3 regions of the Paenarthrobacter sp. TE4293 genome follow, and region 2 is predicted to be linked to each of the others. Evidence: riboswitches for the same ligand, from Rfam matches in the RefSeq annotation. Region 2 holds a riboswitch; each other region holds the start of a gene.
The links. A riboswitch is a leader RNA that binds a small molecule or an ion and turns the genes downstream of it on or off. The one in region 2 is predicted to bind thiamine pyrophosphate.
Positions count from the first base shown of each region.

Region 1 (3,084 bases), on a different contig from region 2:
ACCCCGCGTCCGTTGTCCGGGGGTGATGCTCAGACGATGTCCTGCGACTTGGCGAAACGTGCAATGGCACGCTGTGTGCCACGGCTGGCCAGCACCTGGATCAGCGTGCTGACGAAGGCTGAGATCAGCGCAAAGGTCAGAGCTGAACGCAGGCTCGTTTCCATGTCGTCGTTGCCCAGGGGTGGTTTGTTGCCCGTGGCCTTTTCCCACCCTTTGTTGACGAGTTTGGTGCCTACGAAGCCCGCTCCGAGGCTTACTCCGGCACCGATCAGCTTGAAGAAGAGGTTCATGCCCCCAGCCTAGCCGTCCCGGGGCCGACTCCTGTGTCAGCGGCGGCTTTCCCGCTCTTTGAGGAATGCCGCCAGCGATCCCACGGGGGCAAGCACCGGAACGACGGGGTGTTCTGCCGACCACAGAGCGTCCACTGTTTCAAACTCTGCAATCTCCTTGAGCAGGTAATACGTGGGCGGCATCATCTTCAGTGCACCGGCGGCTTCAGATTCCAGGATTGCGTGCACGGGCATCCACAGCGACTGCCAGGCCTCCGTTGTCTGATGCTGCGGCTCAGCCCCCGGGGCAGGCTTGGCGAGGTAGAAATACGTATCGAAGCGCTTGGGCATGTCCGTGGGCGTGATCCAGTTGGCCCAAGGGCGGAGATCCGCAGCGTTGATGCTGAGCCCGGCCTCCTCCTGGACTTCGCGGATTGCTGCTGTGAGGACTGTGCCGGCGGAAGCATTGCCGTTCGCGCCAATGGAGCTCAAACGCCAGGCGTCCGCGTGCTGCTGAAGCAGTTCTGCCGGGTAGTCCCAGCCTGACGTGTCAGCAGCGTCCACCCGGCCACCCGGGAAGACCACCATGCCGGCCGCGAAGTCCATGGTGCTGACCCTGTGCTGGACGAAGGCTTCGAGCCCACCGGGGGCATCGCGGAGCAGGATGACGCTGGCAGCGAGCCGCGGCTGTGACGCAGCGGTGGCGTCGGCAGGGGGATCCTGCTTGGTGTGGTCCGTCATGAATGTGCCCCTTTGCCGCGGTGAAGTCTGCTGGTTCATTCTCTCAGGTCCCGTTGTGAGGCCTGGTGTGCATGGAAAGCGCGTCGGAAAACGTGTAGAGCGGGCCTCGCAACGCACCTGCGCGCGCCACCAAGCCCAGTGCCGCACCCGATTGTGACCGCATGCCAACCATGGACCAGCGCCCGCCCCGCGGGCAGGTGTAAACTGAACCAGCCCATCAGGGCAGATTTGATAACGACAGGGGAGCGCCGCCGTCGGACCTTGCAGAGATGCAGGAGACGCGAGGGCGCTGAGAGTGCGGACAGCCGCAGACCCTCGAACCTGATCCGGTTAGTACCGGCGCAAGGGAGTCGAGCTTCTCAGAGTGTCCGGATCCAGGCGGCGCAGGCCGGGTGGCGAATCCGGGGAGCACTTTCCCCTCCTGTAACCTCAGGAGGCAGAAAAATGACCACGGTAAACGTGAAGAAGACCAGTTATAACTGGCGTGTTGTAGACATCGTTGTGGCGGCCCTGATCGCCATTGCCGGCGGCGTGATCTTCTGGGCCTGGTCCCAGGGCGCCGCACTGGTGTCCATCCCCATGAACGCGACCTACCCGCCGCTCACCGGACTGATCGCCGGTGGCTGGATGATCCCCGCGGTATTGGGCATGCTCATTATCCGCAAGCCCGGCGCCGCCCTGTTCTGCGAAGCCGTCGCAGCCACCGGCGAACTCATCATGGGTTCCCAGTACGGAACCACCGTGCTGATCTCCGGGATCCTTCAGGGCCTGGGTGCCGAGCTCATCTTCGCCGCCTTCCGGTACAAGAAGTTCAACCTGCCCACGGCGCTCCTCGCCGGCGCCGGTGCGGGCCTCTTCTGCGGCCTGAACGACTCCTTCCTGCCGTGGGGCTGGAACATCGCCTACGAGGCCATCGACAAGCTGGCCTACATCACTTTCACCACCATCTCCGGTGCAATCATCGCCGGGGCACTGTCCTGGGTCGCCACCCGCGGCCTGGCCAAGACCGGTGTCCTGAGCTCCTTCGCGTCGCGAAAGGCCGCGTCGGAGCCAGCCTTCAGCTGATGCCGGCCACGCAGAGCGGCAGCAAGAACAGCAGCCCGGTGCGGCCCGCCGCCATCTCCGCCGAGGGCTGGGGCTGGCGGCATGCCGGACGATCGGCTCCTGCCATTCACGGCCTGGACCTCCGGATTGAACCGGGCGAGCGGGTTCTGCTGCTGGGTCCTTCCGGTGCCGGCAAGTCGACGCTCCTGCACGCCCTCGCGGGGGTGCTGGGTGACGAGGAAGACGACTCGGACGAGTCTGGTTCCCTCCTGATCGACGGCGTTGCTCCGCGGGAACAGCGTGGCCGCGCCGGCCTCATGCAGCAAGACCCCGAGACGCAGGTGGTCCTGTCGCGGGTTGGTGACGACGTCGCTTTCGGTGCGGAGAACCTTGCCGTGCCGCGCGGGGAGATCTGGGCCCGCGTCCATGAAGCGCTCGACGACGTTGGGTTGCGTACCGCTGCCGGCGGCGGTGTGGCGTTGGATCACCCGACGGCGGCACTCTCCGGTGGGCAGAAGCAGCGCCTTGCGCTTGCTGGCATCCTGGCAATGCAACCCGGCCTGCTCCTGCTGGACGAACCAACGGCCAACCTGGACCCGGACGGAGTGCTGGAGGTCCGCGATGCTGTTCGGCGGTGCCTGGATAAGACCGGAGCCACGCTGGTGGTCGTGGAACACCGCGTGTCGGTGTGGAAGGACGTGGTGGACAGGATCGTGGTCCTGGGGCCCGGCTCGGTCCTTCTGGACGGCCCGCCGGATCAGGTGCTCGCGGAGGCCCGCAGCCTGTTGATTGACGCAGGTGTCTGGGTGCCGGGATACGTCCCTGCAACCCGGGCACGGCGTCGCCAGGCCGGATCCGCCCAGCTCCTCCTCGCAGCCCAGGACCTGGCAGTGTCCCGGGAGAAACCGCGGCGCAAGGGCTTCAAATCCATCCCGCCGGTGCCCGTCCAAACCAGTATCAGTGCGCAGGTCAGGTCGGGCCAGGCGCTGACCATCACAGGGCCGAACGGTGCCGGCAAATCGACCTTCGC
Region 1 is NZ_JBNJRY010000005.1:342,676-345,759, reverse strand. Features, by position in the region: gene QF015_RS12735 (DUF4235 domain-containing protein) at 30-290, opposite strand; gene QF015_RS12730 (NUDIX hydrolase) at 327-1,010, opposite strand; TPP riboswitch at 1,240-1,376, shown strand; gene QF015_RS12725 (ECF transporter S component) at 1,455-2,075, shown strand; gene QF015_RS12720 (ABC transporter ATP-binding protein) at 2,075-3,084, shown strand, end outside.
Region 1: linked by a shared signal. The riboswitch ahead of QF015_RS12725 (ECF transporter S component) and the one ahead of thiC (phosphomethylpyrimidine synthase ThiC) in region 2 are both predicted to bind thiamine pyrophosphate.

Region 2 (3,084 bases):
CCTACCTGCAGGTGGACGTGCCCGATGCCGGCCGCGGCCTCGCGTTGTCCGGTGACCGCCGCTTCACTCAGGTGCTGCTGGAGGAAGCGCTGCGGGGGCAGCGCCACATTGTCCATCACCACGTTCTTGCCGTCCCACTGCCAGAGTTCGCGCGGCTTGTCGTAGTAAAGCTCGATGCCGTTGCCCTCAGGATCAGTGAAATAGAAGGCCTCACTGACCAGGTGGTCGGCACTGCCGGCGAACGCACGGGGCTCGTATTCAGCAGCGGTGGCAATGGTGGCGGCCAAGGAGGATTGATCCTGGAACAGGATGGCCGTGTGGAACAGGCCGGCTTCCCCGCGCCCGGGGATCTGCAGGCCGGATGCCGGGGCGAGATGCACCACGGGCTTGCCCAGCCGCCCCAGATAGAGTCCGCCATCCTGCTCGGCCACGACTTGCAGGCCAAGGGCTCGCTGATAGTAGTCGCTCATGATCTTCATGTCGCCGACCTTGAGCATCACGGTGCCCATGGTGAGTTCGGCAGGCAGAAGATCCTGGCTGAGTGGTGTGGTCATGTGAAGCTCCCGATTCTGAGGCGACCGCGGATCGGCACCTTGTTATAGATCTAAATTACTTGAAGCTTCAATTTATTCCTAACGGACCACAGAACCGCGAAGTACGATGTGCCGAAGGCTGGAAACAGTCTCCACTTCGAGCCTTGGATCCTTCGAACACAGCACGACGTCGGCGGGCGCCCCTTCGCTGATGCCTTCCGCCCCCAGCCACTCCCGGGCACGCCACGCCGCCGCATCCAGGACCGCCAAAGGCGGCAGGCCGGCGTCGTGCAGTTCCTTCATTTCATCGGCGATCCTGCCGTGCTTGATCACGCTGCCGGCATCCGTTCCCGCGTAGATGGACACACCAGCTTCGAAAGCCTCCACAACGCGCTCGCGCCGCCGCTCCCAGAGCCGCACCATGTGTTCGGCATAGTCCGGGAACTTCGGCGCCGCCTGCGAGGCAATACCCGGGAACGTAGCGATATTGATCAAGGTGGGAACGATGGGCACGGATTGCTCCACCAGCCGGGGAAGGTGCCGCGGAAGGAGGCCGGTGGCGTGTTCGATGCAGTCGATGCCGGCGTCGAGCATGTCGTCGATGGTGTCTTCGGCAAAACAATGCGCCGTCACCCGGGCTCCTTCATCGTGGGCGGCAGAGATGGCGTCCTTGACGGTTTTCGCCGGGAACGAGGCAGCCAGGTCCCCTGCCCCGCGATCGATCCAGTCCCCGACGAGTTTTACCCAACCGTCTCCATCGCGGGCTTCCTTCCGGACGGTCTCTACGAGTTCTTCGGGTTCGATTTCGTGGCCCAAACCGCGGAGGTAGCGCCGGCTCCTGGCAATGTGGCGGCCTGCCCGTATCAGGCGGGGCAAGTCGGTGCGCTGCTGCACCCAACGGGTGTCGCTGGGTGAGCCTGCGTCCCGGATCAGCAGCGTCCCGGCGTCGAGGTCCGCACGGGCCTGGGCCAAGGTGGTCTGCTGATCAACGGCTCCGCCCTCCCCCAGGCCTATATGGCAGTGCGCATCGACAAAGCCCGGGAGGACCCACCCATCCAGGACACGATCGGGTGCCTTCGTGGGTGGCACGAATGTCAGCTTGCCATCCACGGACCACATTCCGTGGCGCTCTTCGTCCCCTGACACGAGCACTGGCCCGGTGAATTCGATGATGGTCGGCATGGGAAAAGCCTAGTCGGCAGCACACGCCGTGGAGCCCCGCGCGTCGATGTGACTGGGAGCCCCATGGGAGCTGTGGTAGCTTCGTCATGACCACACGGGGGCCCCTGCAGGGGCTGAGATCGGACTGATGCAGTCTGCGACCGTTGAACCTGTCCGGGTAATGCCGGCGAAGGAAGTGAGTAATCCTTGAGCACCACCACAACACAGCACAGCCCTGCCCAAAAGCAGCCCGCTACAGGCGAAAACACGTCGGGAACCGTGACGCAATCGCTGAAGTCCCATTCGCTGGCCTACCTCGAGGACCCGGACAGCGGGATCCGGGTCCCCGTCACAGAGATCGCTTTGGAACCTTCTCCCGACGGCAAAGCCAATGAACCCTTCCAGGTGTACCGAACGGCAGGCCCGGGCAGCGATCCCGTGGTGGGGCTGGAGCCATTCCGCGCAGCATGGATTGAAGCCCGCGCCGACACCGAGGCCTACTCCGGCCGCGAGCGGAACCTGCTCGACGACGGTAAGTCCGCGGTTCGTCGCGGGGAAGCATCGGCGGAGTGGAGAGGCGCCCACCCCGTGCCCCGCCGCGCCGTCGAAGGTAAAACCGTCACCCAAATGCACTACGCCAAGCGGGGCATGGTGACACCGGAGATGCAGTTCGTCGCCTTGCGGGAGAACTGCGACGTTGAGTTGGTCCGCAGCGAAGTCGCAGCAGGCAGGGCCATCATCCCGAACAACATCAACCACCCCGAATCCGAGCCGATGATCATCGGCAAGGCCTTCCTGGTCAAGATCAACGCCAACATCGGCAACTCTGCCGTCACGAGCTCCATCGCGGAGGAAGTGGACAAACTGCAGTGGGCCACTCAATGGGGCGCCGATACGGTCATGGACCTGTCCACCGGCGACGATATCCACACCACGCGGGAGTGGATCATCCGCAACTCCCCCGTTCCGATTGGCACGGTCCCCATTTACCAGGCTTTGGAGAAGGTCAACGGCGAAGCCAACAAACTGACGTGGGACATCTTCCGGGACACGGTCATCGAACAATGCGAACAAGGTGTTGACTACATGACCATCCACGCCGGCGTGCTGCTGCGCTACGTACCGCTGACAGCCAACCGGGTGACGGGCATTGTGTCCCGCGGCGGGTCGATCATGGCCGGCTGGTGCCTTGCCCACCACCAGGAAAACTTCCTCTACACGCACTTTGATGAGCTTTGCGAAATCTTCGCCCGGTACGACGTCGCTTTCTCACTCGGTGATGGTCTTCGCCCCGGCGCAACGGCCGATGCCAACGACGCCGCCCAGTTTGCCGAGCTGGACACGCTCGCCGAACTGACGCAGCGGGCCTGGGAATACGACGTTCAGGTGA
Region 2 is NZ_JBNJRY010000004.1:18,085-21,168, forward strand. Features, by position in the region: gene QF015_RS08985 (VOC family protein) at 1-554, opposite strand, end outside; gene QF015_RS08990 (amidohydrolase family protein) at 633-1,715, opposite strand; TPP riboswitch at 1,800-1,907, shown strand; gene thiC (phosphomethylpyrimidine synthase ThiC) at 1,902-3,084, shown strand, end outside.

Region 3 (3,084 bases), 360 kb from region 2:
GCCATCCTTGTCCCTGGCATTTCCGGTGAGGGTGATGATCAGGTCAACGATGGACCAGATGCCGAATCCGCCCGCAGTCAGGAGCTTCGCGACACCAGTGCCGATCTTGCCCAGGTAAAAGCGGTCCACGCCGAGGCCACCCAGCAGCAGGGACAGGATCCAGGTGGTCATGAAGGACTTCGCCGGAGCCCCCTGCGTGGGAGCCCCATAGCTGGAACCGGGTCCAGGCTGGTACCCGGCACCTGGTCCGCCCGGGTACTGGGTGCCGAAAGCGGCGGGCGCAGGAGGGACTGCCGGGGCCGCTGTTCCGGATTCGTTCCGGGGCGCGGGAGGGTAGCTCGGGTTACTCATGGATCATCCTTCAATGGAGTGGGTGCGGGGAGGAGGACACAAGGGCTGCGGGGCAGGCCTGACAGTCAACTCACTTCCAGCAGCCTAGTAGGACCACGGTGCGAAGCAGTAAAGCCGTACTACGGGGGGGGGCTGTGGACAGCCGGGATATTCTTGGACCATGGGCACTTCCCCGGCCGCCACAGCTCCTGACGGCCAACTCGCTGCAGAGCTGCTCGGAGCCATGGCGTACGGCGAGTTGTCAGCGTTTGGGCGGCTCTCTTTTGATTCCCGGTACGCACCCACGCTCCATGACCGCTCGGTGCTCGCTAAAATCGCCGTCGGCTCCTACGGAAATTTCGCCCTCTTGAACGATCGGTTGTCGGAAATGGGCATCGATCCCGAGGAGGCCATGCTGCCGTTCCAGCGCTCATTCGACCACTTCCATGAACGCACCAAGCCGGGGGACTGGTTCGAGTCCGTGATGAAGGCCTACGTCATCGATACGGTGTCCTCGGACTTCTACCGGGCGGTCGCCGCCTTCCTGGATGCCACAACCCAACACTTCGTTGATCGGGTGGCTTCACCCGACCAGGCGACGGAAGTCCTTCGCGTCCTGTTGCGGCGCGCGCTCGCAGATGACCCGCGCTTGGCCTCGCGCCTGGCGCTGTGGGGACGCCGGCTGGTGGGTGAAGCCCTGACGCAGGCGCAGCGTGTCGGCATGGAGCACCCCCACCTGGGGCCGATCTTGAAAAGCGGCGGGGACGCCCGCGCCGCCGTCAAAAGACTGACGGGCGAGCTGGCCGAACGGCATGCCCGCCGAATGACGGGCCTCGGCCTGACGGCGTGACGGCCTCCGACGTTGAAGAGCGCTTGTTGCTACGCGGCATCCAGCGCCTGCAGCAGCGACTTCGCTGCCGCCGTCGGATCCGTCGCTTCGGTGATGGCCCGGACAACGACGATGCGGCTGGCTCCGGCGGCAACCACGTGCTCCACGTTGCTGAGGTCGATCCCGCCGATGGCAAACCAGGGGATGTGGACGGCGCCACCGGTGGTTTCATCCGCACGCTTCGTGGCTTCTGCGGCGTATGTGACCAGATCAAGTCCGACGGCCTGGCGGCCGGGTTTGGTGGGTGTCGCCCAGACGGGTCCTACACAGAAATAGTCCAACCCTCCTTGGCCCGGTGAGGCTGCGATGGCCGCGTTCACCTGCTCAGGAGTGTGGGTCGAAAGACCGATCCGGGTGGGTTCGGGAAGCAGTGTCCGGGCTACTCCCAAGGGCAGGTCCTTTTGTCCGATGTGGAACACCGGAGCCCCGGAAACACTGGCAATATCGGCGCGGTCGTTGACCGCCCAGAGCCGTCCATGGCGTTGCGCAGCGCCATGGAGGACGGCAAGCAGGTCCAATTCTTCGGCTGCTTCCAAGGTCTTGTCGCGCAGCTGGATGATGTCCACACCGCCCTCGAACGCGGCGTCCACAAAGTCTTCAAAATCGCCTTGCCGTTTCCGCGCATCGGTGCACAGATACAAGCGGGCGGTGGCGAGGGCATCAGTCTGGGTCATGGAACCCAGAGTAGTTCCTCTAAACTGGGCACGTACTGCGGGAGCCGCGACGTTCGTCATATGACTGTCCGGCTGAGAGGGCTTAAGAGCCGACCGCTTGACCTGATCCGGCTAGTACCGGCGTAGGGAAGGAAACGCGCTATGGCAGATCCCCGCCAAACCCCGCTCCAGGCCGACGTGGCCGTCATTGGCGGTGGCGTCATCGGCCTGGGCATCGCCCACGAAGCACGTCGGCTGGGCCGGTCGGTGGTGGTGATCGATCCCGCACCGGCAACCGGCGCCACGTTCGCTGCAGCAGGAATGCTTGCCCCCGTGAGCGAACTGCATTACCAGGAGGAGGACCTCCTGGAACTGATGCTTGAGTCATCCCGCTTGTGGCCGTCCTTTGTTGGGAGCCTGGCCCACGGCGGCGGGGACGCCGGTTACCGTACGACGCCGACACTCGCCGTTGGTGCCGACGCCGCGGACCGCAGGGCGCTGGCAGACCTCCGTGCAGTGCAGCTGGCTGCGGGCCTGGCGGTTGAACCGCTGGCCCTGCGGGCTGCCCGGGAACGCGAACCGCGCCTCAGCCCGCACATCTCGTGCGCTTTCGACATTCCAGCCGACCACCAGGTGGATCCCCGGAGGTTGGCTTCACGCCTCCTGGCAGGGTTGGCAACCCATTCGCCCGGCGGCTCCACCTGGGTTCCGGGGGCCGATGATGGGTTCTCCGTGCGGTCCGCGGCGCTGGGCCTGTTGTGGAACGATGCCCGCGTTTCAGGAGTAGTGCTCGATTCCGGTGGCGTCGTCCACGCCAGGGAAACAGTGGTGGCCAACGGCCTGGGTGCCTCGGGACTGTCCGGGCTGCCGGACGGCCTCAGCCTTCCCGTCAGGCCGGTGTACGGCGACATCCTCCGCCTGCGGGTACCCGGGGACCTCCGCCCATTGGTCACCTCCACCATCCGCGGGATGGTCCGCGGAGTACCCGTCTACATCGTCCCCCGCGATGACGGCACGGTGGTCATCGGGGCCACCCAACGCGAGGACGGACTGTCCGCATCCTCCAACGCCGTCTCAGCCGGGGGCGTGTACCAGTTGCTGCGCGACGCCCAGGTGCTGGTCCCCGCGGTATCGGAACTCGAACTCCTCGAAGCAACGGCCCGCGCCCGCCCCGGGACCCCGGACAACGCCCCGTTGCTTGGACGCGTTGCC
Region 3 is NZ_JBNJRY010000004.1:374,228-377,311, reverse strand. Features, by position in the region: gene QF015_RS10570 (TM2 domain-containing protein) at 1-351, opposite strand, end outside; gene QF015_RS10565 (ferritin-like fold-containing protein) at 512-1,180, shown strand; gene thiE (thiamine phosphate synthase) at 1,210-1,893, opposite strand; TPP riboswitch at 1,921-2,039, shown strand; gene thiO (glycine oxidase ThiO) at 2,035-3,084, shown strand, end outside.
Region 3: linked by a shared signal. The riboswitch ahead of thiO (glycine oxidase ThiO) and the one ahead of thiC (phosphomethylpyrimidine synthase ThiC) in region 2 are both predicted to bind thiamine pyrophosphate.